Regions from separate parts of the Cryobacterium sp. 10C3 genome, predicted to be linked through region 1. Evidence: predicted binding sites of a transcription regulator. Region 1 holds the regulator's gene; the other holds the start of a gene.
What was found. Region 1 encodes HspR, which represses chaperone genes until heat shock. Its sites were predicted from a motif close to AAGTTGAGTCNNNNNGACTCAACTT; they were not measured.
Positions count from the first base shown of each region.

Region 2: a site for HspR is predicted at 6,298-6,322, ahead of RGU41_RS08930 (ATP-dependent Clp protease ATP-binding subunit). Genes of this name have one in related genera too.

Region 1 covers NZ_JAVIWF010000002.1:3,164,746-3,180,213, forward strand. Annotated here, with positions in the region: rRNA gene RGU41_RS15925 (16S ribosomal RNA) at 101-1,622, opposite strand; gene RGU41_RS15930 (class I SAM-dependent methyltransferase) at 2,187-3,338, opposite strand; gene RGU41_RS15935 (heat shock protein transcriptional repressor HspR) at 3,343-3,759, opposite strand; gene RGU41_RS15940 (DnaJ C-terminal domain-containing protein) at 3,762-4,772, opposite strand; gene RGU41_RS15945 (nucleotide exchange factor GrpE) at 4,765-5,370, opposite strand; partial or broken gene dnaK (molecular chaperone DnaK) at 5,370-7,239, opposite strand; gene RGU41_RS15955 (MFS transporter) at 7,436-8,755, shown strand; gene RGU41_RS15960 (isocitrate lyase/PEP mutase family protein) at 8,832-9,632, shown strand; gene RGU41_RS15965 (hypothetical protein) at 9,701-10,147, shown strand; gene RGU41_RS15970 (hypothetical protein) at 10,155-10,688, opposite strand; gene dcd (dCTP deaminase) at 10,785-11,387, opposite strand; tRNA gene RGU41_RS15980 (tRNA-Gly) at 11,460-11,530, shown strand; gene RGU41_RS15985 (hypothetical protein) at 11,610-12,371, shown strand; gene eda (bifunctional 4-hydroxy-2-oxoglutarate aldolase/2-dehydro-3-deoxy-phosphogluconate aldolase) at 12,410-13,042, opposite strand; gene RGU41_RS15995 (dihydroxy-acid dehydratase) at 13,042-13,818, opposite strand; partial or broken gene RGU41_RS21045 (gluconokinase, GntK/IdnK-type) at 13,871-15,365, opposite strand.
Region 2 covers NZ_JAVIWF010000002.1:1,709,492-1,724,959, forward strand. Annotated here, with positions in the region: gene RGU41_RS08905 (VOC family protein) at 1-270, opposite strand, end outside; gene RGU41_RS08910 (LysR family transcriptional regulator) at 412-1,308, shown strand; partial or broken gene RGU41_RS08915 (aldo/keto reductase) at 1,277-2,133, opposite strand; gene RGU41_RS08920 (aldo/keto reductase) at 2,258-3,229, opposite strand; gene RGU41_RS08925 (hypothetical protein) at 3,339-3,665, shown strand; gene RGU41_RS08930 (ATP-dependent Clp protease ATP-binding subunit) at 3,697-6,279, opposite strand; gene RGU41_RS08935 (hypothetical protein) at 6,412-6,693, opposite strand; gene RGU41_RS08940 (maleylpyruvate isomerase family mycothiol-dependent enzyme) at 6,800-7,543, opposite strand; gene RGU41_RS08945 (FMN reductase) at 7,568-8,203, opposite strand; gene RGU41_RS08950 (LLM class flavin-dependent oxidoreductase) at 8,206-9,324, opposite strand; gene RGU41_RS08955 (hypothetical protein) at 9,823-10,080, shown strand; gene aroD (type I 3-dehydroquinate dehydratase) at 10,115-10,861, opposite strand; gene RGU41_RS08965 (shikimate dehydrogenase) at 10,749-11,786, opposite strand; partial or broken gene RGU41_RS20820 (Gfo/Idh/MocA family protein) at 11,934-12,599, shown strand; gene RGU41_RS08975 (hypothetical protein) at 12,680-12,913, shown strand; gene RGU41_RS20825 (oleate hydratase) at 12,958-13,359, opposite strand; gene RGU41_RS20830 (oleate hydratase) at 13,299-13,613, opposite strand; gene RGU41_RS08985 (hypothetical protein) at 13,540-13,716, shown strand; gene RGU41_RS08990 (phosphohydrolase) at 13,761-14,282, opposite strand; gene RGU41_RS08995 (LLM class flavin-dependent oxidoreductase) at 14,431-15,468, opposite strand, start outside.

The DNA of each region.
Region 1 (15,468 bases):
GTCAATGTTCCACCCATGAGCGCCATCGAAGAACATTCGTCTTCGTATGGCTTGGCAGTGTTACTCCGCTGTATACAGACGGCACTGCTGTGCTCCTTAGAAAGGAGGTGATCCAGCCGCACCTTCCGGTACGGCTACCTTGTTACGACTTAGTCCTAATCACCGATCCCACCTTCGACAGCTCCTTCCCGTGAGGGTTAGGCCACCGGCTTCGGGTGTTACCGACTTTCATGACTTGACGGGCGGTGTGTACAAGGCCCGGGAACGTATTCACCGCGACAATCTGATTCGCGATTACTAGCGATTCCGACCTCACGCAGGTCGAGTTGCAGACCTCAATCCGAACTGAGACCGGCTTTTTGGGATTCGCTCCACCTTGCGGTATTGCAGCCCTTTGTACCGGCCATTGTAGCATGCGTGAAGCCCAAGACATAAGGGGCATGATGATTTGACGTCATCCCCACCTTCCTCCGGATTGTCACCGGCAGTCTCCATAGAGTGCCCGCCATTACGCGCTGGTAACTAAGGACGAGGGTTGCGCTCGTTGCGGGACTTAACCCAACATCTCACGACACGAGCTGACGACAGCCATGCAGCACCCTGTATAGAGACCTTGCGGGGCGACTGTTTCCAGCCGTTTCCTCTATATGTCAAGGCCTGGTAAGGTTCTTCGCGTTGCTTCGAATTAATCCGCATGCTCCGCCGCTTGTGCGGGCCCCCGTCAATTCATTTGAGTTTTAACCTTGCGGCCGTACTCCCCAGGCGGACAACTTAATGCGTTAGCTGCGCCACTAAGAGCGTGGAATGGCTCCCAACAGCTAGTTGACATCGTTTACGGCGTGGACTACCAGGGTATCTAATCCTGTTTGCTCCCACGCTTTCGCACCTCAGCGTCAGTTACGGCCCAGAGATCTGCCTTCGCCATTGGTGTTCCTCCTGATATCTGCGCATTCCACCGCTACACCAGGAATTCCAATCTCCCCTACCGCACTCTAGTCTGCCCGTACCCACTGCAGGCCCGAGGTTGAGCCTCGGGTTTTCACAGCAGACGCGACAAACCGCCTACGAGCTCTTTACGCCCAATAATTCCGGACAACGCTTGCACCCTACGTATTACCGCGGCTGCTGGCACGGAGTTAGCCGGTGCTTTTTCTGCAGGTACCGTCACTTTCGCTTCTTCCCTACTAAAAGAGGTTTACAACCCGAAGGCCGTCGTCCCTCCACGCGGCGTTGCTGCATCAGGCTTTCGCCCATTGTCCAATATTCCCCACTGCTGCCTCCCGTAGGAGTCTGGACCGTGTCTCAGTCCCAGTGTGGCCGGTCACCCTCTCAGGCCGGCTACCCGTCGTCGCCTTGGTGAGCCATTACCTCACCAACTAGCTGATAGGCCGCGAGCTCATCCCTGACCAAAATTCTTTCCACCCCCAGAGATGCCTCCAAGGGTCGTATCCGGTATTAGACGTCGTTTCCAACGCTTATCCCAGAGTCAAGGGCAGATTGCTCACGTGTTACTCACCCGTTCGCCACTAATCCGAAGAGCAAGCTCTCCATCATCGTTCGACTTGCATGTGTTAAGCACGCCGCCAGCGTTCGTCCTGAGCCAGGATCAAACTCTCCGTAAATGTTTGATTGACTAACCAAGCAAGCCTGGCGTCACATCTAGTGTGCCGAGCCGCCGGAATGGGCGAACACGACACAAGTTTGAAACTGACAGAACAAATCATTACTGACTTGCTTTGTTGTTATAAATGTTTTCCAAAGGAATCTCCTGGCCCTTCACCGCTAGAAACGGATCCAAACCACGAGGTTTTTGGCATTTGACATTGTGCACGCTGTTGAGTTCTCAAGGATCGGACACCTCGGCTTCAGGCCCTTGCAGGCTGTCGCTCCGAGGCAATTCCTTATTCTTCTTTCGTGTCGTTTCGCTCGGTTCCCCGCTAAGGGAATCTGGTGAAACGCCATCAATCTCGATCAGCGAATTTACGCGTTGATCGGCATTGGAAGTGGTCCCGCTTGAGGCCGGTAAGCGCTTCGGCTTTCCGAACCTGTGGGGTGACTTAGATGACTTTACGGTGAACCGTGGGGGGCCGCAACTCCCGGTCACATCCCGGGCGTGTCGGACAGATTGCACCTCTGTTTCGGGAAGGTTTCGCGCCCCGGAAGGCCTCCCGAAACCCTGCGGCTGCCTACCGTCGCACCGAGACCGTGACCGTGAACTTGGCGTTCCGGCCGACCTGATGCGTCGGCCCGACCAGGCGGGTGAGCGCCGGCCGGTAGCCGAGGTGTGTGTTCCACACCGTCCAGAGCTCACCGCCGGGCCGGAGCACCCGCGCGGCGTCAGCGAAGAGCTTGAGCGCGATGCCGGCATGCACGGAGGATCCGATGTGGAACGGCGGATTCAACAGGATCAACTCACTGGAAGCATCCGCCTGGGATCCGAGCGCATCGTCACGCACGACCGTGACCCGATCGGCGACCCCGTTGGCGATCATGGTGGCCCCGGCGGATGCGACGGCGGCGGCCGACTGGTCGCTCGCGATCATCGTGAGTCCGGTTCGGCGTAGCGCGAGCGCGGCCGCGAGCACGCCCGTGCCACAGCCGAGGTCGATCGCGCGGACGGCATCCGGTTTCATACGGTCAAGGAATTCGAGCAGGTACCGGGTTCCGATGTCGATCGTGGTGCCGGCGAACGCGGCGCCGTGCGCGCACACGGTCAGACCCAGGTCGTCATGCCTGCTGACGTGCGGCCAGGCCTGGCTCGCCTGTTCCGTCGCCCGGAGGGGACCGGAGGCACGCAAGACCCGGGACTTCTGCCGGGCCGGGGAGACGTGGAGCCGCTCGAAGTGCCGTGCGAGGACCTCGTTCATGGCCGGGGTCATGTGCTTGAGCCGCCCGCCGGCGACAACGACGACCGCGGGATCGGCGTACCGGGCGATCGCCTCGACGATCTCGTCGAGGGCAGCGAGGCTGCGGGGCAGCTGGAGGAGGACAAGGGTTGCGCCGGACAGGAGCTCGTGGCCCAGTGGGAACGAGCGGTAGCGGTCGGTGAGGCCGAACTCGTCGGCATTCCGGGCCAGGGCTGCCTCGCCCGAGAGCGCGTCCTGGTGCACGCGGATTCCGGTGGCCCCGAAGAGCGCAGCCGCGCCGAGGGTGAGGGCGCCATACCGGTCCTCGACGACAACGAGCCGTTCGGCGGGAAGGCTCTCTGCCGCCTCGTCGAGGATCAGACGGTCGCTCGCGTCGACGGCAAAAAGGTTGGAGGCCTCGACGTCGGGGAAACGCCGGAGCGCGGCGAAGTCGAACGCAGTGGGGTCGAACGCAGTGGGGTCGGGCGCCACGGGATCAGCGGCCGTCAAGCGGGCGCCAGATGACCACCTGGTTCGCGCGGCGGGTTCTGGTGCCCGCGCGCATCGAGATGACCTCACCGGCCGAGCCGGCCGCGAAGACGCGGCGACCCGACCGGTTCAGCAGTTCATCGGCGAGGGCCGCTTCGAGTTCGCGCAAACGCGATTCGAGGCGGCGCACGTGGTCCTCGAGCGCGATGATCCTCCGGATGCCCTCGAGGCTCACGCCTTCGGCACCCAGCTCCGCGATTTCGCGCAGTTTCACCACATCACGCATCGAATACCGGCGAGACCGGCCCGGGGTGCGGTCCGGACTCACCAGTCCCAGGCGATCGTACTGTCGCAGCGTCTGCGGGTGCATGCCCGCAAGCTCTGCGGCCGTCGAAATGACGAACACCCGGGAGTTCTCGTCCACCGTCAGTCTCTCGCTCTCGCCAGCAGTTCGTCGCGCGGGTTCTCGTCGGGAAGGGCCGCCGCGAAAGCAGCGAGCTTCTCCTCGGCGTCCTTCGACAGGTGCGACGGCACCGCGACCTGGACCTCGGCGAGCAAGTCGCCGGTGCCCTTCGGAGTCACAACGCCGCGTCCCTTGACCCGCAGGACCCGCCCGCTCGGCGTGCCGGGGGCGATGCGCAGTTTGACCGGCGCTCCACCCAGGGTCGGCACTTCGATCGTCGCGCCGAGAGCTGCCTCGACGAACGTCACGGGCACGTGCAGCCTCAGGTTCAGGCCGTCACGCTCGAAGACGGGGTGCTTGCGCACCGTCACGGTGAGGACGATGTCACCGGCCTCGCCGCCGTCCGGGCTGTGCTGGCCCTGGCCGCGGAGCTTGATCTTCTGCCCGTCGGCGACGCCGGCGGGAATCCTGACCTTGATGGCCCGGCCATCCTGCGTCTGCAGGGTGATCTGGTCGCCGTGGGTCGCGGTGATGAAGTCGACGGTCGTGGATGCGATCACGTCCCGCCCGCGGGTCGGTCCGCCGTAACCGCGGAACCCTCCCGTGGACGTTCCGAAACCGCCGCCGCCGGCGCCGCCCCGGCCGAACATGCCGCCGAGCAGGTCGTCAAACCCGCCCTGCTGCTGGTAGGAGTAGCCCTGTTGCCGGGCACCCCCACCGAACATGCCGCCGAAGACGTCGTCGAAGCCGCCACCCTGCTGGGCGCCTCCGCCACCGGGGGCGGTGAAGCGTGCTCCACCGCCCATGGCCCGCACAGCGTCGTATTCCTTCCGCTGTGCGGGGTCGCCGATCACCGAGTGCGCCTCGCTGATTTCCTTGAACTTCGCTTCGGCCGCAGGATTGCCCGGATTGGAGTCCGGGTGATACTTGCGGGCGAGCTTGCGATAGGCCTTCTTGAGGTCGGCCGGCGTCACGTCTTTCGAGACGCCGAGGACCTTGTAAAAGTCTTTGTCGAACCAGTCCTGGCTAGCCATCGCTCGGTACCTGGACTACGACCTTGGCAACACGCAGCAGCGTCGAGCCCAGGAAATAGCCGGTCTCGACCACCTCGCCGACCGTGTCGACCGTCACATCGGGCGTGGGCATCTGGAAGATGGCCTCATGCACGGTGGGGTCGAACGGTTCGCCGACTGTGCCGAACGGCTTCACGCCGAGGCGCTCCACGCTCGTGCGCAGTTTGGCTGCGATGGTGCTGAATGCGGTGTCTGCGACGAGGTCGCCGTGCTTCTCGGCACGGTCCAGGTCGTCGAGCACCGGGATCAGGCCCTTGACGACGTCCACGGTCACGCGCTCACGCTCGATCTCGCGGTTCGCCTCGGTGCGCTTGCGATAGTTCGCGTACTCGGCGGTGACCCGCTTGAGGTCGGCGAGATGTTCACTCGTCGGCTCTGCGACCTCGCGCGTGGCGGCGTCCAGGATGTCCTGGACCGTCAGCTCGTCTTCCTCGATGCCCTCAGCGGATGCAGCGGCCTCGGATTCGGCGGACGCCTCGGCTGCCGCAGATTCCTCCGCGGCGACCGGCTCCACCTCTTCGTCGGACGGCCCGTTGACCGGACCCTTGTCCTTGGCCATTACTTCTTGGTTTCTTCCTCGTCGTCGACAACCTCGGCGTCAACCACGTCTTCGTCGGACTTGCCCGCGTCAGCGGTCGGTTCGCCGGATTCGGTGGGGGCGTCGCGGCATCCGCCTGGCTCGACTTGTAGATGGCCTCGCCGATCTTGCCCTGGCTCTCGTTGAGCTTGTCGAACGCGGTCTTGACCGCGGCCTCGTCGTCTCCGGCGAGCGCAGACTTGAGCGCGTCGACGTCGGCCTGGACCTCGGTCTTGACCTCGGCCGGGAGCTTCTCGTCGTTTTCCTTGAGGAGCTTCTCGATCGAGTACGCGAGCTGCTCGGCGGTGTTGCGGGTCTCGGCGGTTTCGCGACGACGCTTGTCTTCTGCGGCGTGCTCTTCGCCCTCGCGCACCATGCGCTCGATGTCTTCCTTCGCGAGCGAGGAACCGCCCGTGATAGTCATGGACTGCTCCTTGCCGGTGCCCTTGTCCTTGGCGGACACGTGCACGATGCCGTTGGCGTCGAGGTCGAAGGTGACCTCGACCTGCGGGATGCCGCGCGGGGCCGGTGCGATACCGGTCAGCTCGAAGGTGCCGAGGTTCTTGTTGTCGCGGGTGAACTCGCGCTCGCCCTGGAAGACCTGGATCGCGACGGACGGCTGGTTGTCGTCTGCCGTGGTGAAGGTCTCGCTGCGCTTGGTCGGGATGGCCGTGTTGCGCTCGATGAGGCGCGTCATGATGCCGCCCTTGGTCTCGATGCCGAGGCTCAGCGGGGTGACGTCGATCAGGAGGACGTCCTTGCGCTCGCCCTTCAGCACACCGGCCTGGAGTGCGGCGCCGACGGCGACGACCTCGTCCGGGTTGACGCCCTTGTTCGGGTCCTTGCCGCCGGTCTCGCTCTTGACGAGCTCGTAGACGGCGGGCATACGCGTCGAACCACCGACGAGCACGACGTGGGCGATGTCGCCCACCTTGACGCCGGCTTCACGGATGACGTCCTGGAACGGCTTCTTGGTGCGGTCGAGGAGGTCTTCGGTCATCTTCTCGAACTGGGCGCGGGTCAGCGTCTCGTCGAGGTTGGCCGGGCCATTCTCGGTCAGGGAGAGGTACGGCAGCTGGATGCTCGTGGACATGCTGCTGGAGAGTTCCTTCTTGGCCTGCTCCGCGGCTTCCTTGAGGCGCTGCTTGGCGATCTTGTCCTTGGAGACGTCGACGCCGGTGGTTTCCTTGAACTTCTTGATCAGGTAGTCGACGATGCGCTGGTCCCAGTCGTCGCCGCCGAGGCGGTTGTCACCGGCGGTCGAACGCACCTGGATGGTCGAGAAGTCGTCGTCCTTGCCCACCTCGAGGAGGGAGACGTCGAAGGTTTGCCGTCGCCGAGGTCGAAGACCAGGATGAGCTCGTCTTCCTTGCCCTTGTCCAGGCCGTAAGCGAGTGCTGCTGCGGTCGGCTCGTTGATGATGCGGAGCACGTTGAGGCCCGAGATCTCTCCGGCCTCCTTCGTGGCCTGGCGCTCGGCGTCGTTGAAGTACGCGGGGACGGTGATGACGGCATCCGTCACCTTGTCGCCGAGGTACTGCTCGGCGTCGCGCTTCAGCTTGGCGAGGATGCGGGCGGAGATCTCCTGCGGGGTGTACTTCTTGTCGTCGATGCCGACGGTCCAGTCGGTGCCCATGTGGCGCTTGACGGAAGAAATGGTGCGGTCGACGTTGGTGACAGCCTGGCGCTTGGCGGTCTCACCGACGAGAACCTCGCCGTCCTTGGTGAATGCGACGACGGACGGGGTGGTGCGGAAGCCTTCGGCGTTCGCGATGACGGTGGGTTCTCCACCCTCGAGGACGGCCACCACCGAGTTGGTGGTTCCGAGGTCGATGCCTACTGCACGGGCCATGTGTGCGTTCTCCTTCAAAGTGTGAGCTCAACGGGACAATCGGTATGATCGACCAGAGTTGAGCGGTATTGACTCAAGTGTGGCACCGCCCGAAATCGGAGTCAAGCCAGCCAGCTGAAAGTTGAGTGTGAGTGACTCAACTTTGGATTCCCGATCAATTTCCCCACTGTTCCCCGGCGACCACTACTCTGAGCGCATGACTGGGACAGCGGAACAGCGCGGCACGGCAGATCACCCCACCCCGGCCGGGCGCGGCGTGATCGCCTGGAGCCTCTGGGACGGCGGTTCGGCCGCGTTCAACGCCGTCGTCACGACCTTCGTCTTCACGGTGTACCTCACCGGCTCGTCGTTCGGCGACAAGGACGTCATCTCGGCCCAGCTCGGCTGGGCGCTCGCGATCGCAGGCCTGCTCGTGGCCCTGCTCGCGCCGATCACGGGGCAGCGCTCCGATGCCTCCGGTCGCCGGAAACTCTGGCTCGGCGTCAATACCTTCATCGTCGTCGGCCTCACCGCCGCGATGTTCTTCGTGCAGGCCTCGCCCGACTTCCTGCTGCTCGGACTGATCCTCCTTGCCGCCGGGACCGTGTTCTACGAATTCGCGACCGTCAACTACAACGCGATGCTCGGCCAGGTCTCCACGCCGAAGACGATCGGCAGGGTCAGCGGATTCGGCTGGTCGATGGGCTACTTCGGCGGCATTGTGCTGCTGCTCATCCTTTACTTCGGCTTCATCCACCCCGACGTCGGTCTTTTCGGCGTCACCGACGCAAACGGGCTGTCGGTGCGGGTGTCAATGCTCATCGCGGCAGCCTGGTTCGGCCTGTTCTCCCTGCCGCTGCTCTTCCGGGTGCCCGAGTACGCGGCTCCCACCGCCGCCCGGCGCGAGCGGGTCGGCTTCTTCCGCTCCTATGTACTGCTCGGGCGCGACGTGGCCGCACTCTGGCGCGGCGACCGCCAGCTGGCGCTCTTCCTGATCGCGAGCGCGGTCTTCCGCGACGGCCTCACCGGGGTGTTCCAGTTCGGCGGCATCCTCGCGGCCGGCACCTTCGGTTTCTCGAGCGGCGACGTGATCATCTTCGCGATCGTCGCCAACGTCATCGCCGGCATCTCCACCGTGCTCGTCGGCCGCCTCGACGACCGCCTCGGGGCCAAGAACGTGATGGTGGTCGCCCTGTCCGGCACCATCGTCGCCGGCCTCGCCGTCTTCTTCTTCGCCACCGGCGGCGCGACCATGTTCTGGATCTTCGGCCTGCTGATGGCGATGTTCGTCGGCCCGGCCCAGTCCGCGAGCCGCAGCTTCCTCGCCCGCGGCATCCCGGCCGGGCGCGAGGGCGAGATCTTCGGCCTCTACGCGACGACCGGCAAGGCGGCGACCTTCCTCGCACCGACGCTCTTCGCCCTGTTCGTCAGCGTCTCGGGCAGCCAGGTCTGGGGCATCCTCGGCATCGCGCTCGTGCTCCTGGTCGGGCTGCTGATGCTGATCCCGGTGAAGGCGAAGCAGCACCCGCTCGGGTAGCTGGACGATCTCTGTTCATCGACTGGACATCCGCTGTGATCTCGCCCACGAGCGGCATTTTTGTCAGGCTGGAGAGATGACAACTCAGCAGATCCAGAAGGCCGAACTTCTCAACGCGCTCCACGTCCCGGGCACACCGCTCATCGTGACGAACGTCTGGGACGCCATCACCGCGAAGATCGTGTCGGAGGCGCCCGGCGTGCGGGCCCTGGCAACGGCCTCGCACTCCGTGTCTAATGTGCGCGGCCTCGAAGACGGCGGCGGGCTCACGGTCGACGAGGCGATCGCGGCGGCACGCATCATCATCGGCGCGGTCGACCTGCCGGTGTCGGTCGACTTCGAGAAGGGGTACGCAGCGGATGCCGCCGGCGTCGCCCGCAACGTCCGTCGCCTCGTCGAGGAGGCCGGCGCCTCGGGCATCAACCTCGAGGACTCGATCGGCGCCGCGAAGGCACCGCAGTACGACATCGCGACCGCGGCAGCCCGGGTGGCCGCCGCGCGCACCGGGGCCGACGCCGCGGGCGTGCCGCTCGTGATCAACGCCCGGGTGGACACCCTGGCCGGCGGCGGCGAATGGGACGAGGCCGTGGCCCGCGCCAACGCGTATCTCGACGCGGGCGCCGACGTGATCTTCTTCCTCGGCCTCGGGGACGAGGACAAGGTCAAGCGGGCCCTCGACGAGGTCAACGGCCGCATCTCCGTGATCGGGCACCCGGGCGCCGTTCCCCTGGCCCGTCTGGCCGAGCTCGGCGTCTCCCGGGTGAGCTTCGGACCGGGCACGCTCGGCCTCACCCTCGCCGCGCTGCAGCGCTCGGCGACCCAGCTCACCTCTCTCGGAGAATATCCTGCAGATCTGGGCTTTCCCTTCTCGCTCTAGCGGAATGCCGTGGCCGGCGGCGCGGTGAGTTCGGGAATATGCTCGGGAGAAAGTGAGAGGTTCCCGACATGAAACTCAGCGTCTCCGCCGCGCTGGTCCGCGGCATCCTGATCGGTCTGCTCCTGTTCGGAGCGGTATCGGCCTTCGCAGGGATGGTTCTCTGCTCCGGGTTCAACGGCGGCGGATTGCCGCTGGCCTACCTCGAGGGCACACCGTTCACGTCCTACTTCGTTCCGGGGCTCGTGCTCGGCGTTGTCGCAGGCGGTACCCAGCTCCTGGCGGCGATCGGCCTGCTGCGCCGCAAGGACTGGGCACTGATCGCGACCGTCGTTGCAGGTTTCGGCATGATGATCTGGATCTTCGTGGAGATCGCCCTGATCAGGCAGTACGCTGACCTGCAGACGATCTACTTCAGCCTCGGCGCACTCGAACTGATCGCCGTCTACGCCCTGCTGGGCCTCGCACCCGGCGTGGTGCGGGATCTGGAGCCGATCCGGGAGCGAGTGGCCCGGTAGCTGCCGGTCAGCGGATGCGGGTGGCCTCGTTGTGCTCGACGAGCTCCCAGGTCGCGCCCTCGTCGTTGGAGACCCAGCCCTCCCAGGAGTAGGCGTCCGCGGTGATGGACACGAAGTTCCAGCGGATCGGCCGGCCGTCGGTGCCGGTACCGTCCTGGCGCAGCCCGTTGCGGTGCGGGGTTGCCACGAGGTGGCAGTACTCGCCGATGGCGGGGGCGAAATAGCTGACCCGCCAGGCGCCCGCGTGCGGGTCGTAGACGCGCACGGCCATGGCCACGGTTTCCCGTCCGTCGGGATGCGTGTCGCTCACGGGGACATCGACGATCTCGACGTCCTGCACCGCACGCCCGTCGAGCACGAACTCGACGATCCAGGTGAACTGACGCTCGTGCCAGTCGCCGGTCGCTTCGTCGAGGCGTGAGCCCTTCGCGGCCCAGCTGCCGACGAGCTGGCCGAAGCGACGCATCCGGCCCGGGTATTCGGGCGTCGGGCCGGGCGCGATGAGCGCCTCGGCAAAACCGGGTACGGATGTCGTCGTCATGCTCCCGATTTTACCGGCCGCATGTTGCGCCCGTGTGAACCCGTCCTCTCGCTCTGGATCAGGACTTTTCCGGCGGGGGCGGAACGGGGGTTGCGGCTACTGCACGTCCGTCGTCGGGGCGATCGAGACATCCGTGCGGTGGAAGTTCTGGAATGAGCGCGACGCCGTCGGCCCGCGCTGGCCCTGGTAGCGCGAGCTGTACTGGCTCGAGCCGTACGGGCGTTCGGCGGCCGAGCTCAGCTGGAAGAAGCAGAGCTGGCCGATCTTCATGCCGGGCCAGAGCTTGATCGGCAGGGTGGCCACGTTGCTGAGCTCGAGGGTCACGTGGCCGGTGAAGCCCGGGTCGATGAATCCGGCCGTCGAGTGGGTGAGGAGGCCGAGGCGGCCGAGCGAGCTCTTGCCCTCGAGGCGGGCCGCGATCGTGTCGGCGAGGCTGACCTTTTCATAGGTGGAGCCGAGCACGAATTCACCGGGGTGCAGGATGAACGGTTCGTCGTGGGGGATCTCGATCAGCCGGGTGAGTTCGGGCTGGTCCTCGGCCGGATCGATATAGGGGTACTTGTGGTTGTCGAACAACCGGAAGTACCGGTCGATGCGCACGTCGACGCTCGACGGCTGGATCATCTCCGGAGCGTAGGGCTCGAGCCCGATACGTCCCGCGTCGATTTCGGCCTTGATATCACGATCGGAGAGCAGCACGGGTCCAGCCTAACGGCGAGGACTTGATATGCTGGCACGGTTCCGGTGCAGGCACTGCCCGCGGCCGGACGCGCGGATGTAGTTCAATGGTAGAACTTCAGCTTCCCAAGCTGATAGCGCGGGTTCGATTCCCGTCATCCGCTCCGTGTCACTTCCCGACGCCTCGTTTCCGGTATTCTCGACGCGGACTGAGGAGTACCTGTGACTGACCCCACCTTGCGAATGCCGGACACTGTTTTCCGGGCGGTGTTGGACCTGGGCGACCTGCCGTTGGAGGCTCCGCCGCTGCCGACCCAGTTCCGGAACCCGGTGCTGAACGCCGACTGGTTCGTCGACGGTGAGGGCGAGGCCGACGAAGAAGAGGTGGCTGTGTTCTCCCTCGGGTTCGAGGGCGGAGAGCTGCACCTGGAAACGACGCCTGACGGTGTCGAGCACCACTTCCATGGCGCCGACGGAGAAGAGACTGATCGCAGCCCGTGGCCGAAGCGGGAGACGAAGGAACTCGTGGCGTGGGCCCTGGCGCTCGTCAAGCACACTCTCCCTCTGCTCGAAGATCTCGCGGAGGACGCCGAAGAGGCCGCCGACTGGCACCACGAAGGACTTCGGGTCTACGCCCGCGACTTCGGGGCGGTGCCCCTGGAGATCGTGGACGTTGCCATTCCCGGCGAGCAGATGATGCTGCCCTGGCTGGGGTCCGGGCGCACAGACCATCTGCACACGGACGACGAGGCACGCAGCCTGATCCTCACCTGGAACCCGGAAGACGCGGACCCCGAGACGCCGATTGTGCGGGCGTGGCTCGATGCCGGCACGGGGGAACCGGTCTCCGAAGCGGTCGCCGGGGTCGACTGGGTTGCGGTCGGGCTCCCCGAGGAGGAAGTGCGCGCGTGGTTCGAAGCGTTCTACCTCAACCACGAGGTCCTCGACGACCCCGCCGAGCTCATCATGCGTGCCGCACTGAACCGGATCGCGGGCCTCGGCTAGGCCTGGCCGAAGCCAGAGCCCAAGCCGAGTGCCGCAGTTCAGGGCCGCAGGCCGGCGGCCTGGCGGGCCAGTCCTTCGATACGCGTCCAGTCGCCGACTTCAATGGCATCCAGCGGAGTGATCCACGTACCGCCGATGCACCCAACGTTGGGAAGCGCGAGGTAGACGGGCGCGCTCGCGAGCGTGATCCCGCCCGTCGGACAGAACCGCGCTTCCGGCAGGGGCGCCGCGAGTGAGCGCAGCACCGCGTGGCCGCCGGACGCCTCGGCAGGGAAGAACTTCATCTCCGGGTGTCCGCGTTCGATCAGCCGCAGGACCTCCGACGCGGTCGCGGCTCCCGGCAGGTAGGGCAGACCGGATGCGTCCATCGCGTCGAGCAGGGCATCGGTCGACCCTGGCGAAATCAGGAACCGGGCCCCGGCCTCGGCGGCCCGACGCACGAGTTCCGGGTTGTTGACCGTTCCGGCGCCGATGACGGCGTCGGGCACCTGGTCGGCGATGGCACTGATCGCACGCAGCGCAGCCGGGGTGCGCAGCGTCACCTCGATGACCGGCAGGCCACCCGCCACGAGTGCCCGGGCCAGTGCCACCGCGCGGTCGGCATCCTCGATGACGACGACGGGGATCACGGGTGCGAGCTCGAGCAGCTGGGCTGCGTTCAGGGTGGACATCAGAGGACTCCTTCAAGTGTGTTGGTGATGACGCTGGCGCCACGGTCGGCCGGGCCGACCTGCCGGCGGAAGACCGAGAAGAGCTCCCGACCGGTGCCGGACCAGCTGACGTCGTCGAGCGCAGCACCGGTGATTTCGCGGGCCGCGAAGACGTCGTCGTCGAGGAGGACGTCGAGGGTGCCCGCCGTCGCGTTGAGGCGTACGAGGTCGCCATCGCGGATGCGGCCGATCGGACCGCCCGCTGCGGCTTCGGGGGTGAGGTGGATGGCGGCCGGGATCTTTCCCGACGCGCCGGACATCCGCCCATCGGTGACCAGAGCGACCTGATAGCCGCGATCCTGGAGGATGCCGAGCGCCGGGGTGAGCTTGTGCAGCTCGGGCATTCCATTTGCGGACGGGCCCTGATACCGAATCACGGCCACGAGATCCCGGTCGAGCTCACCGGCTTCGAACGCTGCGAGGAAGACGTGCTGGTCGTCGAACACCACCGCGGGCGCCTGGATGACGTGGTGTTCGGTCGCCACCGCGGCGACCTTGATGACCGCACTGCCGAGATTGCCGTCCAGGATCCGGAGTCCGCCGTTCGGCGCGAAAGGCGCTGAGGCGGGCCGCAGCACGTCCGTGTCGAGGCTCTCGGTCGGTCCCGGGCGGTAGCTCAGGGCGTTTCCGTCGAGCACCGGCTCCCGGCGATAGGCGTCGAGTCCCGCGCCGGCAACGGTGCGGACGTCGGGGTGCAGCAAGCCCGCGTCGAGGAGCTGGCCGATCAGGAACGACATGCCGCCCGCCGGCCTGGAAGTGGTTGATGTCGGCAGGGCCGTTGGGGTAGATGCGGACAAGCAGGGGAACGACCTCGGACAGGTCCGCGAAGTCCTGCCAGGTGAGCTGGATCCCCGCGGCGGCCGCGATGGCCGGGAGGTGCAGCGTGTGGTTCGTCGACCCTCCGGTGGCAAGCAGGGCAACGACGCCGTTGATGATCGACCGCTCGTCCACCACGCGTCCGATCGGGGTGTACCGGTCTTTCAGCTCGGTCAGCGCGACCACCTGGCGGGCCGCCGCGGCGGTGAGGGCCTCGCGCAACGGGGAGTCCGGGCTGACGAAGCTCGCACCGGGGAGGTGGAGTCCCATGACCTCCATCAGCATCTGGTTGGAGTTCGCCGTTCCGTAGAAGGTGCAGGTGCCTGCGGAGTGGTACGACGCCGTCTCGGCCTCGAGAAGTTGCTCACGGTCGGCCAGGCCTTCGGCGTAGAGCTCGCGGATCCGGCTCTTTTCCTTGTTCGGAATCCCGGAGCTCATCGGACCGGTCGGCACCAGGATGGCCGGGAGATGACCGAAGGCCAGCGCGCCGATGACCAGGCCCGGCACGATCTTGTCGCAGATACCCAAGCACAACGCTAGCGTCGAACAGGTCGTGCGCCAGCGCGATGGCGGTGGCCATGGCGATCAGATCGCGGCTGAACAGCGACAGCTGCATGCCGTCTCTGCCCTGGGTGATGCCGTCGCACATCGCGGGCACGCCGCCCGCGACCTGCGCGATGCCTCCGGCCTTCCGGACGGCGTCTTTGAGGATCGCCGGATAGGCCGCGAACGGCTGGTGCGCGGAGAGCACGTCGTTGTACGAGGACACGATCCCGATGTTCGGCTTCACGAAGGCGCGCAGGGCGGCCTTGTCCTGCTGGCCGGTGGCGGCGAAGCCGTGGGCGAGGTTCGCGCACCCGAGGCGACCACGGGTTGGCCCCTGCTCCGCGGCAGCATCGATCCGGGCGAGGTACCTGGCCCGGCTCTGCGCGCTGCGTTCGATGACCCGGCGCGTGACCGCGTCGACGACCGGGTGGATCACCGCGGTGGTCACCGGCAGCTGAGCGGTGGAATGCCCTGATGTGGCCGCACCGGGTGCGGACGCGCCTGCGGCCGGCCGCAGGCCGAGCATCGTGACGATCCTGGCGGCCTCCTCGGCGGGCGGTCTCGACGCGTCGATCAGGATGCCGCGCTCGTCGGAATCCAACGGCTCCAGGGTGTCCAGCTGCGAATCGAGAAGACTGGCCGGCATGTAGTGGTCGAGTCGGGCAGACATCCGTGCGCCGAGCAGGTCCTTTGAGCCGACGAGGTGCACGAAGATCACGTTCTGCTCGCGCAGCACGTCCCGATACTTCTTCTTCAGCGCCGAGCAGGTGACGATGCCGGGGAGGTCGGCCGTGGTGTGCTCGACGATCCAGGACGACACGGTGTCGAGCCAGGGCCAGCGGTCCTCGTCGGTGAGCGGAGTGCCCGACGCCATCTTGGCCACGTTCGCCGCGGGGTGCAGATCGTCGCCCTCGACGAAGTCCCACCCGAGCTGGCTGGCGAGGAGAGCGGCTACGGTCGACTTGCCCGAGCCGGAAACACCCCATCACGACCAGGACGGGTTGCGGGCCGGGCGCGCCGACAGG
Region 2 (15,468 bases), 1.5 Mb from region 1:
TTCCGCCTCGTCGTCGCCGCTCAGCGAGACCGACATAGTGGTGCCCGGTGTCAGATCCATGCTGTTCGGTGTGTCCGCCGCCATCAGGACCATCCCGCCGTCCGTCGTCAAAGCGGAGTGCATGATCTTGTCGCCCTCCGCAGGATCCTCACTGGCGTGGAGCTCCGCGAAGGTACTGCGCGTGACCGTGCCGCCGAAGACCGACTCGTACAGGTCCATGGCCGCCCTGGCCGAATCACGGAACGAGAGATAGGGGTTGAGCGTTGTCATCTGAGACCTCCAGACCGGGGCGTGCCCGCCGTCGGGCCCGCGCTTCCGAGACATTATCGACCCCGGAACGGCAAAAGACGAGGCGGTGGATCCAGTCCTCGCACCTGTGAATGGCCTCGCGTGAGGCACTAGCCTTGCTGAATGGAACTCCGCCAGCTCGAACATTTCGCGATCGTCGCCGAGGAACGCCACTTCACCCGGGCCGCCGAGATCCTGCAGATCTCACAATCCGGTCTGTCGGCATCCGTTCGGGCGCTCGAAAGCGAGCTCGGGACGTCACTCTTCATCCGCAGCACCCGCAGCGTCGAACTCTCGGTCGCCGGACAGGCCTTCCTGGTCGAGGCGTTGCGCACGCTCGCGAGCGCCACCGCGGCCCAGAACGCCGTTGCGGCTGTGCGCGGCCTCATGCTGGGGAGCCTGACCGTCGGCGCCGAGCCGTGCCTGGGCTCGGTGGACCTTCCGGGAGAGCTCGCCCGCTTCCGCATGACGCATCCAGGGGTCGACGTACGTCTCAGGCACGCCGGATCGCTCGAGCTCATCGAGGGCGTCGCGAACGGCCGCACGGACGTCGCCCTTGTCGTCTCGGTCGGCGACCAGACTCCCGGCGTCCGACTCAGTCCGCTCAGCACGCAGCGGCTCATCGTGCTCTGCCATCCCGATCACGCGTTCGCGGCCAGGGGCTCCGTCGACCTCGCATCCCTGCATGCCGAGTCACTCGTCGGGTTCCCCGCAGGCTGGGGCGCACACGTCCTCGCCCGCCGCGGTTTCGCTGCTGCCGGGTTCGATTACCGGGCCGCGCTCGAGGTCAACGACGTGCATCCGATGCTCGACCTCGTCGGTTACAACCTCGGTGTCGCGATCGTGCCGGAGAGTTTCGCAGCGAAGCGCCCTGACCTCTTGCGAGCCATTCAGATCGAGGATCCGATGCCGCCGTGGACGGCCGCGGTCGCCGTGGCGGACGAGCCCAGCCCGGCCGCCACGGCGTTCCTCACCCAGCTCGCGGGGATCAGCCCAGCAGCGCCAGTTCCTCAGTCGTGAGCGTGATGCCGGCAGCGTGAACCGAATCCCGGATGCTCTCCGGCCGCGAGGCGCCGGGGATTGGGATGACCACAGGGGACTTCGCGAGGTGCCAGGCCAGGCAGACGACCTGCGGGCTGACCCCTCGGTCTGCTGCTACCTGCTGGAACGGCGCGAAGCGTTCGCCGAGCCGGGACGCAGAGGAGATCCCACCGAGCGGGCTCCAGGGGATGAAGGCGATTCCGAGTTCGGTGCAGAGCTCGAGCTCCGGTTCGCTGCTGCGGAACGCAGGAGAGAACTGGTTCTGCACGCTCGCGAGGCGCCCGCCGAGCAGTTCGCGGGCGAGCCGGATCTGATCGACGTTCGCATTGGAGATGCCGGCGAGGCGGATCGTGCCGGCGTCGAGGAGCTCGACGAGCGCCCCGATGGAATCGGCGTACGGCACCGCCGGGTCCGGCCGGTGGAACTGATAGAGGCCGATCGCGTCGCCGCCGAGCCGCGCGAGTGAGGCCTCCGCGGCCTTCTTGAGGTGTTCAGGGCGGCCGTCGACATACCAGGTGCCGTCACCGGGGCGCAGGTGCCCGCCCTTCGTCGCGACGAGCAGGTCGCTGGTGTCCCCGCCCCACGACGCGATCGCTCCTGCGATGAGGGTTTCGTTGTGGCCGACCTCGTCGCGCAGTGCAGGTGGTACGCGTCCGCGGTGTCGAACAGGGTCACGCCCTCGTCGAGGGCCGCGTGGATCGTCGCGACGGACCTGGCCGCATCCGGTCGTCCTTCAATCGACATCGGCATTCCGCCGAGTCCGATCGCGCTCACGGTTCGGTCGGCGATCATTCGGGTTTGCATCATTCGGGTCGGCATGGCTTCCTTCGTTGAGCGGTTGACGGGGCTGGCGGTTCTGCAGTGTTCGTTGCGGGATTCGTTGCGGGATCTGTTGCGGGATCTGTTGCGGGACCTGTTGCGGGGTTGGTCACCAGGCATAGTCCTCAGGGGCCGGCTTGTGCCCGGGGAAGATCTCATCGAGACGGGCCAGAGCTGCGGCATCGAGGGTGACGTCGAGCGCCCGGAGACCGTCGTCGAGCTGGGCCTGGGTGCGCGGCCCGATGATCGGCGCCGTCACTCCCGGCTGGTGCAGGAGCCAGGCCAGGGCCACGTCTCCCGGCTCGTGCCCCAGGTCTGCGGCGAAGTCCTCGAAGGCCTGGATGGCCGGTCGGTGCGCGGCAAGCGTCTCGGCAGAGCGCCCTTCGAGGCGCCGTCTGCCGTCGCGCTCCTTGCCGAGCACTCCCCCGAGGAGGCCGCCCTGCAGCGGGGACCAGGCGATCACACCGAGCCCGTTCGCTCGCGCCGCCGGGAGCACTTCGAGCTCGAGGTCCCGGGTGAGGAGGTTGTAGATCGACTGCTCACTCACCAGGCCGGTGAAGTTGCGACGTCGCGCTTCCGCCTGGGCCGTGGCGATGTGCCAGCCGGCGAAGTTGCTGCTGCCCGCGTAGAGGATCTTTCCCTGGGCGACGGCCGTCTCCATGGCCTGCCAGATCTCGTCCCAGGGCGTCTCCCTGTCGATGTGGTGGAACTGGTAGATGTCGATGTAATCCGTCTGCAGTCGCCGGAGGCTCGCGTCGAGGGCCCGGCGGATGTTGAGGGCCGAGAGCCTGCCGTTGTTCGGCCAGTCCGAGGTCGTCCCGTAGAGCTTGGTGGCGAGCACGGTCCGCTCCCGGCGATCGCCGCCGCGCGCGAACCACCGGCCGACGAGGGACTCGGTGGCCCCGGGCCCGAGGTCGCCGCCATAGACGTTCGCCGTGTCGAAGTAGTTGATTCCCGAGGCGAGCGCCGAGTCCATGATGGAGTGCGCCTCCGGTTCCGGCGTGAGCGGCCCGAAGTTCATGGTGCCGAGGCACAGTCGGGAGACGGAAAGACCAGAGCGACCGAGGTGTGTGTATTCCATGACTTCAGCCTCCTCCAGGACCACTGATCTGTCCAACAGCCGTCATCGCTGTGATTGACCAGTTGGGGTTCTCAATCGCTTACCCGGAAAGCTGGGTACAGTTTCGAGCATGAAACTCACCGATATCGACCCGCCCGGTCGCAGTTTTTCGCGCTGGCTCACCGAGGAGGAGATCGGACGCGTGCTCGCGAGCGATCGCGGCTGGCGACTCGCCGAGGACGGCAGTGTCGTGGCCGGAAAACTCCGGAAGGCCCGGATCGCCGACTCCCTCGGGGACCTCGGTCGCGCCGCCATCGCCAACCGGTGGACCGCGCGGGCCGCGGCCCCCGGAAGCGACGGCAGCGGCCCGACGCACATCATGTGGGGTGTGTTCAATGCCCGCTCCGACACGGAGATCGCCGCGGAGATCGCCGCCGGGATCGCCGCCAGGGGCTGAACCAGCCTGGCGGCGACTCCGCAGCGACTCCTTACGCGGCCAGGGGCAGCGGCTGCGCCGGCGCGGATGCCGCGGCCGCGACGACGAGTGCGCCGTCAGCAACCGAGACTTCGACTCCGGTACTCGCCAGCAGGTCAGAGCCGACGAGGAGGTCGGCGATCTTGTCGTCGAGTTCCCGCTGGATCACGCGGCGGAGCGGCCGGGCACCGTACTCGGGTTCGTAGCCCCGCGTGGCGATCCAGTCGATCGCGTCCTCGCTCACGGTCAGGGCGAAGCCCTGGGCGGCGAGCCGGGTGCGCGTCCCGGCGAGCAGCATCCGCACGATGTCGTGCAGTTGCGGCGCGTCGAGCTTGCGGAACAGCACGATCTCGTCGAGCCGGTTCAGGAACTCCGGACGCATCGCCTCGCGGAGCTTGCCCATCACCCGGTCGCGGAGCGCTTTCTCCGAGCCGAAGCCGTTGTCGGCCCCGCCATCGATCTGGGCGGTGAAGCCGAGGGCGCCGCTCCGGCTGGCGAGGAATTCGGAGCCGAGGTTGGAGGTCATGATGATGACCGTGTTCCGGAAGTCGACGGTGCGACCCTGGCCGTCGGTCAGGCGGCCGTCGTCGAGCACCTGCAACAGCAGGTTGAACACGTCGGGGTGGGCCTTCTCGATCTCGTCGAGCAGGATCACCGAGTACGGGTTCCTGCGCACGCGCTCGGTCAGCTGCCCGGCCTCGTCGTAGCCGACGTAGCCGGGAGGGGACTCGACGAGCCGGCTCACGGTGTGCCGTTCGCCGAACTCGCTCATGTCGAAGCGCACCATCGCGTGCTCGTCGCCGAACAACGATTCAGCGAGGGCCTTGGCGAGCTCTGTCTTACCGACGCCCGTCGGCCCGAGGAACAGGAAGCTGCCGACGGGTCGGCCGGCATCGTTCATGCCCGTGCGATTGCGGCGCACCGCCTTGGCGATGAGCGTGACGGCGTCGTCCTGTCCGACGACGCGTTCGTGCAGCTCGGCCTCGAGCAGGCCGAGGCGGGAACGGTCGTCCGCGGTGAGCCGGGCGACGGGTATGCCCGTCGCGCGGGCAATGACGCGGGCGATCTCGGCCTCGCCGACGACGGCCTCTGCTGCAACGGCCTGGGCGGGGTCTTCCTGGAGCTGCAGCTGTGCCTGGACCGTCTCGATCTCGTCCCGGAGCCGGGAGGCCTCCTCGTACTGTTCGGTGAGGACGGCGGCGCTCTTCGCCTCCTCGAGTGTCACCACGCGCGCACGCAGGGCCTCGAGGGCCTCACGGTCGGGCAGGGAGCCGAGGGTCAGGCGCAGCCGGGCACCGGCCTGGTCGATCAGGTCGATGGCCTTGTCGGGCAGGAACCGGTCGGACACGTAGCGTGCGGAAAGCTCGACGGCGGCACGCAGCGCCTCGTCGGTGTAGCGCACGCCGTGGTGCTCTTCGTAGCGGCCGCGCAGCCCCGCGAGGATGCTCACCGCGTCGTCGATGCTCGGCTCGCCGACCCGCACGGTCTGGAAACGGCGTTCGAGGGCCGGGTCCTTCTCGACCTTGCGGTACTCCTTGAGCGTCGTCGCGCCGATCACGTGCAGCTCACCGCGAGCCAGCCGCGGCTTGAGGATGTTTCCGGCGTCCATGCCGCCGTCGCCGGATCCGCCGGCGCCGACGACCGTGTGCAGCTCGTCGATGAAGATCACGAGCTCGCCGCTGTGCGCGGTGATCTCGTCCATGGTCTTACCGAGGCGTTCCTCGAAGTCGCCGCGGTACCGGGTCCCGGCGACCATCGCCGCGAGGTCGAGTGCCACGACGCGCTTGCCGCGCAGTTGCTCCGGCACGGTTCCCGCCACGATGGCCTGCGCGAGCCCTTCGACGACGGCGGTCTTGCCGACGCCGGCCTCGCCGATCAGAACCGGGTTGTTCTTGGTGCGCCGGGAGAGGATCTCGATCGTCTGTTCGATCTCGTCGGCACGGCCGATCACCGGGTCGAGTTTCCCGTCGCGGGCCCGGGCCGTGAGGTCGGTGCCGTAGGTGTCGAGCATCGGCGTTTCCGAAGCGGATGCCGGGGCAGGGTCCTGGCCCGTCGCATCCGCCTGCGGCTCGCGTGCACCGGCCTGCAGGGATTCCTGGGTGACGCCGGCCGCAGCGAGGACCTGGCCGGCCGGGGAGTCCTCGTTCACCACGAAGGCGAAGAAGAGATGTTCGGGGTCGATGTAGGTCGACCCGAAGGCGCGCGCGATCTGGTGCGCGTCGAGGAGGGCGCGCTGGGCGGAGGGGGTGAGTCCCGGCGTCGCGTCTCCGGTCGGGGCGGAGCGCTCCGGCAGGCGCTGCTCGGCGGCCAGGGCGAGGGCCGCGGGGTCTGTGCCGGTATTCCGGATCGCCTGGGCGGCCGGTTCGCGCAGGACGAGGACCCGGAGAATGTGCAGGACGTCGACGTGGGAGTGCCCGTGCTCGACCGCGTACTGGGCGGCCTCGGCGAGCACCTCGTGGGTGCGGCGGTTGAGCAGCCGGGTGATGTCGATCGGGCGCCCTGTGGGTGCAGCACCCTGCTGGCCCTGCAGGTAGCGGGCGATGAACTCGTCGAACGAACCGTTACCGGAATCCGCGGGACCGAAGAATGTAGGCACGAGACCTCCTGATCTTGAAACTTGAGTGCTATTGACTCAACTCAACGTCAGGCCGTGGGTTTCATTCCCGCCTCATGCTGGGAAACCCCCGGTTACGCGGTCGGCGAACGGAGTGCGAACAGGCCCAGAGGTTCAGGCCCCGAGGATGCCGCGCGCCACGACGACGACGACGGTCACGGCCGCGACGCCCAGCGCGATCAGGACCAGGCCCCGGCCGTGCACGCCGGCGGGCATGACCCGGAGCGCGCGCATCGAGTATGCGAGCCCGACGAGGACAGCGATGACTCCCCAGAACGGGAGCACGAGAGCGAGGACGAATCCGGCGAGGGTGATCCAGAATCCGAGCGAGCGCCCGGGTGTCTTCGTCCAGTCGGCACGCGGCGCGCCGAGGGCGATCAGTCGGTTGTCCTGCATGTTCGCGCGCGGATCGTCCACTGTCAGCCCCCGTTGCTTCGAGTACCAGTCTGCCACGCGGCGGGATCGTTCAGCGCGATCGTTCAGCAGGATCGTTCAGCTGGGCTCAGAGCCACCGAGGCGGGTCGGCCGGAGTCCCGGCGCTCGAACCCACGCCGGAACCGCCACGCCCGGTCGCCCACTGGACGAGGCCAGCGAGGCTGCCGGACACGACGATGGGATGCGCGGAATGGAGGTCGCCGAACCTGCGCTCGTCGTGGGAATCAGTGACGGAGAGCACGAGGTCTCCCCCGTCACCCCGGGTCGCCCAGGCCGAGGTGATCTCGGTGAGCAGGCGATCGAGCACCTCGACCGGCACGTCGGCGAAGGATGCGCCGGTCGCGAGGTCGATCGTGTGCACCCAGAGTTCCTGGTTGCGCATCCACACGGTCTCGGACACGGCAATCTCCCGGCCGCTCGGGGTCCGGACCGGGTGGCTCCACGTCTCGGGGGTGAGCCGGCGCCACGCGGCGTCGAGCTGGATGGTCGCGACGTCGAAGAGGGTCCGCAGGGCGTCGCGGTCGAGCTCGGCCCCGGCGGCGATGTCGCTGTCGCGAGCCGCGTTCGAGACGTACATCGGCGTTTCGACGTCGGTGCGCGCCCAGGTCACGAGTCGTACGATGCCCCTCGCGTTATATGCGACATGGGCGATCACGTGACGGCGGCTCCAGCCGGGCAACAGCGAGTCGCCGTCGAGGTCGACGTTCGACAACCCGTTGAGCTCGTGCGCGAAGAACGCGGTCGCGCGACGAGCGAGCAGGAGTTGCGCGAGCAGCTCGGGATCAGCGGGGAGAGCGGTAGGTGCGGGCATTCCCCCATTCTCGCAGGGAACCGGTCAGATCGAGGGCTGGAATCCGCCCGTCGGACTGAAGGACGCGTCGATCGTGAACGGGTCGCGCACGGAATTCGAGCGATCGGATGCCGCGATGAGAGCCGCGAGTTCCCCGGCCGCCCTGTCGATGCGGTCGGGCAGCGTCTTGACCGTGTCCGCGCCGCTTCCCCAGTCCTCCGATGCGGCGAACACCGCGGTGGTGGCGACGACCGCGTGCAGGTAGGTGAACATCGGGCGGATGGCGTAGTCAAGGGCCAGGGAATGGCGTGCGGTGCCCGCCGTCGCCGCGATGACCGTCGGCATGTCGGTCAGCGACCGGTTGTCGATGACGTCGAAGAACGACTTGAAGAGGCCGCTCGCGCTGGTCGTGAAGATCGGGGTGACGGCGATGAGCCCGTCCGCGCCGGTCACGGCTTCGATCACCGCATCGAGCTTCGGGCTCGGGAACCCGGTGAGCATGTTGTTCATCACGTCGAGGGCGACGTCGCGCAGTTCGAAGATCCTGACCTCGGCGGGGATGCCTTTCTCGGCCAGGCGGGAGGAGGTCGCCTCCGCAAGACGGTCGGCGAGCATCCTCGTCGAGGACGGCTGGCTGAGTCCTGCGGTGACGACGGCGATGGTACGGGTGCGTTCCGTCATGGCTAGGCCACCTCGACCGGAGCGCCGACGGATGCGCCGACGGGAGCCGCGGCCGCCGCAGCAACGAGCGACGCGTGGGTGGGGGCATCCGGAACCGTTGCCGGACGGTTCTTCGCGAACTCGCGGCGCAGCACGGGCACAACCTCTTCACCGAGCAGATCGAGCTGTTCGAGAACGGTCTTGAGCGGCAGTCCGGCGTGGTCCATCAGGAACAGCTGGCGCTGGTAGTCGCCCACGTAGTCCCGGAAGCCGAGAGTGCGGTCGATGACTTCCTGCGGGCTGCCGACGGTGAGCGGCGTCTGCGAGGTGAATTCCTCGAGGCTCGGGCCGTGGCCGTAGACGGGCGCGTTGTCGAAGTACGGGCGGAACTCCTTCACGGCGTCCTGCGAGTTCTTGCGCATGAAGACCTGGCCGCCGAGTCCGACGATCGCCTGCTCGGCGGTGCCGTGGCCGTAGTGCTCGAAGCGCTGGCGATAGAACCCGACCATTTTCGCGGTGTGCGAGGCCGGCCAGAAGATGTGGTTGGCGAAGAAGCCGTCGCCGTAGAATGCGGCCTGCTCCGCGATCTCCGGGGTGCGGATGCTGCCGTGCCAGACGAACGGCGCGACGCCGTCCAGGGGGCGGGGCGTCGACTGGAAGCCCTGCAGCGGGGTGCGGAACTGGCCCTCCCAGTCCACGAATTCCTCGGTCCAGAGCCGGCGCAGGAGCGCGTAGTTCTCGAGCGCGAGGGGAATGCCCTGGCGGATGTCCTGGCCGAACCACGGGTAGACCGGGCCGGTGTTGCCGCGGCCGAGGGTCAGGTCCACCCGGCCGTCGGCGACGTGCTGGAGCATCGCGAAGTCTTCGGCGATCTTGACCGGGTCACTCGTCGTGATCAGGGTCGTCGCCGTGGAGAGGATGATGCGCTCGGTCTTGGCCGCGATGTAGCCGAGCATCGTGGTCGGGCTCGAGGGCACGAAGGGCGGATTGTGGTGCTCACCGGTTGCAAACACGTCGAGTCCGACTTCTTCGACCTTCTGGGCGATCGTCAGGATCGCCTTGATGCGCTCCTGCTCGGTCGGGGTACGGCCGGTGGTCGGGTCGGTTGTCAGGTCCCCGACCGAAAAGATTCCGAACTGCATGGTCAGCCTCTCTGAGTGTTCACTGCATTTTCTCGGGCAGTATTTTCAATGCATTTGCATGGATATCGTACCCAACCTCGATCGGGGGTTTCCTATTCCCGCACGACAGAGACCTCGCCTGAGACACGGTGATACTCAGAAATATCTCATGGATCGCCGATATCCGGCCGTTGACATCTCGGAGTGAATCACATAACGTTCCTCCAAAGCTCCTCCGCCCGATGAAGTGCTTCAGGATCCCCGTCGGCCGTTCGGTAACCCGCCGTACTGCCGCACCCGAGAAACCGCTTCATCACGGAAGGACCACTGATGCGGGAACGACTCCAGGCTTCGCCTCACGTCGGTTCGCGACATCATCCGCTGCGCCACCCATCGGCCCACACCACGCGCTGAGAGCGCTCACCAGGAACGCCCGGCACCACTGCCGGTTGTCCCCGGTTCGCTCGCCGCCGCAGCAGTTCCCCCACACTCACCCCAGAGAAAGAATTGGGTATCCCCATGAACCACGAATCCTCCGACCTGCCGCAGAAGTCCGAACACGCGGAGAACTACGAGCACACCGAGCACACCGAGCGCACCGAGCGCACCGAGAACGTCGCGTACACCGAGAGCCTGAAGCACGCCGACGAACCCGAGCACGGCCAGACCCTGGCACCGTCGGAGGTGGGCAGCATGTTTTCCGAGTACCGGCGTCGCCAGCTGAACATCTTCCGCGAACGCGAATCGACCCTCGAGCTCGACGACACCGCGATCTAGCACACAGCGATCTGGCGGGGCTCAGCAGGCCCGGTCACCGGGCTCCGTGCACCAGGTCCAGGACGGCCCGCAACTCGCTGGCCTCGATCTGGCCCGGGGCGCTCGAGGCTCCGACGGAACCGAAGGTGACACAGGAACCGAAGGTCTCCCCGGCCAGCCTCGACACCACGCCGAGTCCCCCCATGGACATCGCGATCACCGGGCGCCGGGCCTGCTCGGCGACGAACTCGGCGGTCGCGTCCATCAGGGTGAGGACATCGCGCGGGCTCGACGGCATCACCGCGAGCTTGAGCACATCCGCCCCGAGTGCCTGCTGCTCCGCGAAGCGTGCGAGAATCTCGGCCCGCGGCGGCGTGGACTCGAAGTCGTGCGAGGACATCACGACGAGGACGCCCGCCTCGTGGGCCGCGCTCACGATGCGGAGCAGGCACGACCGCTCGGTGAAGAGTTCGACGTCGACCGCATCGACCCCGGCGGCGATCGCCAGCCCGAGCAGGTCGGCGTAGGCCTCCGGGAGGATGTCCCGCTGCCCGCCTTCCCGTTTCGTGCGGAAGGTGAAGATCACCGGGACGCCCTCCGGAAGGGCAGCACGCACGACGGCGATCGCTTCCCGGACGGCCGCTGGGATATCCGATTCGGAGAAGAAGTCGATCCGGAGTTCGACGAGGTCATAGTCCCCGGCGATGAGTCCGGAGGCGGCCGCCGCGAGTTCGGCGATCGTCGCCCCGACCAACGGAACGCAGATCTGCGGCCTGCCCTCGCCGAGCACGATCGAGCGCATCCGCACAGAGGACCGTGCCGTCGCGCCGGTCATGAGGCCTCTCCCCTGCCGGGGAGTGCGCGGGCGCAAGGCCGACGGCCGACCGCATGGCAGCGCGGATGCCCGCCTCACCGTGCAGGGGTTGGTCCTGTTTCCCGCCGGTGAAGATGCGCACCTGGCTGATCGCCTGCTCGACGAGCATGTCGAGCCCGCTGAAGACGACGCCGCCTGCGGCACCCCAACCCTCGGCGATCGGGCTCGGCCACGGGTCGTACGCCACGTCGAAGAGGATGGAACCGGCGTCAAGGGGCCGGAGGTCGAGGCCGTCCGCAACCCCGCCCGGCAGCGTGCTGATGACGAAGGAGAGCGGGCCGGCCGCGTCCAGCTCGTCGAGCCGCCGAACCCGCACGGGGACCCCGAGCTGGTCGCCGAGGGCCGACAGGTCGGTGGCCCTGGCGGGATCCCGCAGGTAGACCGTGATCTCCCCCGCGCCGAGCGCGTGAGCCGCGTAAAGTGCCGAGGCTGCCGTCGCACCACCGCCGAGGATCGCGGCAGAGGAGGGTCGAGCAGAGTCCAGCGTCGAAACCGTACGGACGATGCCGTCGACGTCGGTGTTGAAGCCGTGCAACCGGCGCGTGCCATTGTCGGCCGTGAACAGCACGGTGTTCGCGACGCCGAGGTCGTCGACGAGCGACGAGGTCGTGTCGAGCAGCGGGACGACCTCGCGTTTGAGCGGCATGGTGAGGCTGAGCCCGAGCCAGCTGTCGTCGAGGGAGACGAGCCACGAGGCCAGCTCGCCCGAGCGGACCTCGGCCCGGGAATAGTCGAACGGGAGACCGAGCAGGGTGTACGCCGTCGTGTGCAGCAGGGGCGAGCGCGAATGACCGATGGGAGACCCCAGTACCGCGAGGCGGCGGCGGCCGGCCGGGGAAACGGGTTCAGACACGAGCCCCTCCGATTCGATTCTTCGACAGATCCAGCGATAGCGGCACGTGAGATGCGGCAGGCCGCTGCTCAATGGTAGTGTCCCGAATATGTCACTACACGCAACAAATAGTCGCCGCAATGTCGCGGCCCGTGGGTCGGTGCGCTGATGCTCAGGATCGGAATCCTCGGTGCCGCCGGCATCGCGCCGTCCGCGATCATCCGCCCCGCCCGGCGACGAACCGATGTCGTGATCGCCGCGGTCGCCTCGCGCCGGGCATCCGCTGCCGCCGCCTATGCGCAGGAACACGGCATCGACCGCTCATACGGCGACTACCGCGCACTCCTTGCGGACCCGGAGATCGACCTCGTCTATGTCGCGCTGCCGCCCTCGGAGCACGCCGAGTGGTCGATTGCAGCGCTCGAGGCCGGCAAGGACGTGCTCTGCGAAAAGCCCTTCGCGATGAACGCCGCCCAGGCCGGGCTGATGCGCCAGGCGGCCGCCGAGACGGGGCAGCGTCTCATCGAGGCGTTCCACGACCGCTACCACCCGCTCAGCCTCGAGCTCGACGCCATTGTCGCGTCCGGCCGGCTCGGCGACGTCGTGTCCCTGCGCGGCGAATTCTCCGGCAGCAACCCCTTCGACCCGACGTCGATCCGGCACATCCCGGCCCTCGGCGGTGGTTCGTTGATGGACCTCGGGTGTTACCCGCTGCACTGGGTGCGGGCCCTCACCGGCGAGGAACCCCTCGTCACGAGCGCCGTAGCCACCCTGAACCCGCTGGGGGCCGACATGAGCATGGATGCCGCACTGGTGTTCCCCTCCGGCGTCACCGCCCGGGTCTCCTCGAGCATGATCGCGGGCACTCCCTCGACACCTCGTTCGACATCGTCGGGACAGAGGGCACCGTGCACGTGGACAACATGGTTTTCCCGTCCCGCGGCCACAGCATCCGCGAAGTCAGCCGGGGAATCGAACGCTGGCTCACCGTTCGCGGCAACGAGACCTACGATCACCAGCTCGATGCGGTCGTGCGCGGCCTTGCGAGCGGCGAGCCGCTCCTCACCGAGGGGGACGATTCCGTCGGCAACATGGCGGCCATCGATGCCATCTACGCCGCGGCGGGGATCGAACGCGCCGTCGGGTAGCGGTGCGGCGGGCTCTCGCGGACACAGGACGCGGGGGAAGCGGGTTACCGGAACGCCGCTGCGAGCGCGTGCAGGTCGACCTTCGGGTCCAGTAACCCGTGATAGATCGGCGGGATGGGCTTCTCGACGTCGAAGAGCGTATAGACCGCCTGCATGGCGCCGTGCACGGAGTACTCGACCGTGAAGACGACGTCCTCGGGTAGTGGGGTGAACTGGCCGAGGAAGGCGAAGTTCTCCGCGCCGTCCGGGAGCACCTTCGGCCGGTCCTCCGGCACGCGCCGGCTAAAGAGGGCTGACGCATACGGCATCATGACCGTTGTCACGTCGGTCGACGCGAGCACCTCGTCGAGGATGTCCTCGAAGCCGAGCTGGTGCACGAGCTCCGTCAGGATCTCTTCGCCCGTCGCCTCGGACATCTTCTTGTCAGTGATCGAACCGATTGTGATGAAGGTGTTGTCGTCGAGGTCGAGAGCGGATGTCCCCTCGGCGTTCTCGAGGTGAAGCCGGGTCGCCCGGCGTGGTTCCAGAGCCGCGGCGAAGTCGACGTCGGCACGACCATCGAATCGTATTGGTTGTACGTGGTCCGGCTGACGCCGGACAGGAGGTGGATCCGGTCGAATTCCTGGATGAAGCGCTTGAAGTACCGACGCAGTTCGGCGGCGGAGTGCCAGTTCTGGAAGGCGAACGTCGTGCGCCACATCTGCCAGAAGTTGGTCGCGAAGAAGTGCTCGCCGAAAAGCTCATCGATTCTCGGTGGCGTGCGCCATGGTGCACTCCTCACGGTCGGGGCGACACCCCCGTAGTGGGGAGTATGCCCTAAAACTGAGCGTACTCCGTTATTCGGCGATCACGGCGTTGCGAACGGAGTGCGGATCGCGTCGAGGGTTGTCCCGAGTCCGCGCGCGGCGGCAGCACCCGCGATTTCCCGGCGCCGACGGGTGAACGGGTCAAGTCGGGCGAGCCGCCCCGGATCGGTGAGGTCTCCGACGCAGGCGAGCTTCACGGCGAGGGCGATCGGGTCGGCGAGCAGGAACCGGAACGAGATCTCGTCCGTTTCCTCGAAGCCGTGCCCAAGCGCAGTGACGGCCATCAGCAGCCGGTTGGGTACGAAGCCGCGCAGTCCGGCCAGGCCGGGGCCGGACGACGCGCAGGTGTCGTGCAGCAGGGCGACGACTTTCTCGTCCTCGCGTGCCAGTGCGGCCATCACACGAAGCGGATGCTCGATGGCCGCCTCCCCTGCCTCGTCGCGTTTCCCCGCGCAGGCCGTCCTGGCGAAGCGGAGAGCATCAGCAAGGAGCAGCGACGAATGACTGTCGTCTCCCTGCCGCTGCCCGCGCTGTGAAAAGTGGGTGAGGCTGAGTGTGTTCATGGCGCTGTCCTTGCTGAGCTCGCGAACCGAGGGATTCGCGCGCACGTCGCTGTGCGTCCTTTCACGCTACGGGCTGTCAGTTCCGGCAAAAGGGGGTTGACAGTGCCACCCGGATCTGTGTGGGCGGCCGGGTATTCGCGGATGGGGCCTAACGGCGCGGCGTCCAGCCGAGGGCGGGGGCGATGCGTTCGGCCACGGCCGTGAGAATGCGGTGCAACCCCGCCGGCGGATGGTCGAAGGGAAGGGCGATCACGAGCTCGTCGGAACCACGGAAGGCGACGTCGGCGAGGAGGGCCTCGATGATGTCGTCCGGATCGCCGGAAGGCACCTTGCCGAACTGGAACGGCAGGGCGGCTCCGGGAGTGCCGTGGGCGCGCTGCCGCTCCTCGTCGCGCTCGATCAGCCAGGCGAATTCGTCAGCGTCGTCCCTGCCGAGGATCGGCAGCACCTGACGTCCGACGAGTGCGTAGGACGGTCGCTCGGTGACAGCGGCATGGGCGGCACGGTACGCGGTGATCGACTCGAGCTGGGCTTCCTCGAAGGAAAGCTCGCTCGGTTCCGTGTTGAGGGTCGAGAGCTGCAGGCGGAGGCCCTGCTGGCCGGTGCGCACTGCGCTCGGGGTCGCGCCTGCGCCGTAATAGAGGCGGTCGGAGAGGGTCGGGCTCAGCGGCTGGGCAGTGAGTGGCGTGCCGGCAGGGAAGGCGGGAAAGCTCGCGTCGGCGATGGCGAGGGTGTCGCCGCGGAGTGCCGAACGGAAGGAGGCGAGCCGGGCATCCGCCTCTTCTCGGAGCGAGCCGGTGATGGCACCGTAGACGGGGCCGAAGATGCCTTCTGACTGGGCGTAGCCGGAGCTCAAGCCGACCTCGAGGCGTCCATCGGTGAGGAGGTCGGCGGTGGCCGCCTCCTCGGCGAGTCGCACCGGGTTCTCGAACCGCAACGGGGTCACGGAGGTGCCGAGCCTGATGCCCTCGGTGTGCTGGGCGACGACCGAGAGGAAGGTGAGCGGCGAGGAGAGGTACTTCTCGAGGTGCCGGTGTCGCACCCAGCCGGTGTCGAAACCGAGTTCGTCGGCGTGCCGAAACAGGTCGATTCCGTCCTGCAGGCCCTGCGACGTGGCGCCGGCGACACCGCCGTGTTCGACGAACGCGAGGAAGCCGAGACGGAACGGGGACGGCGTGGGCGCTGA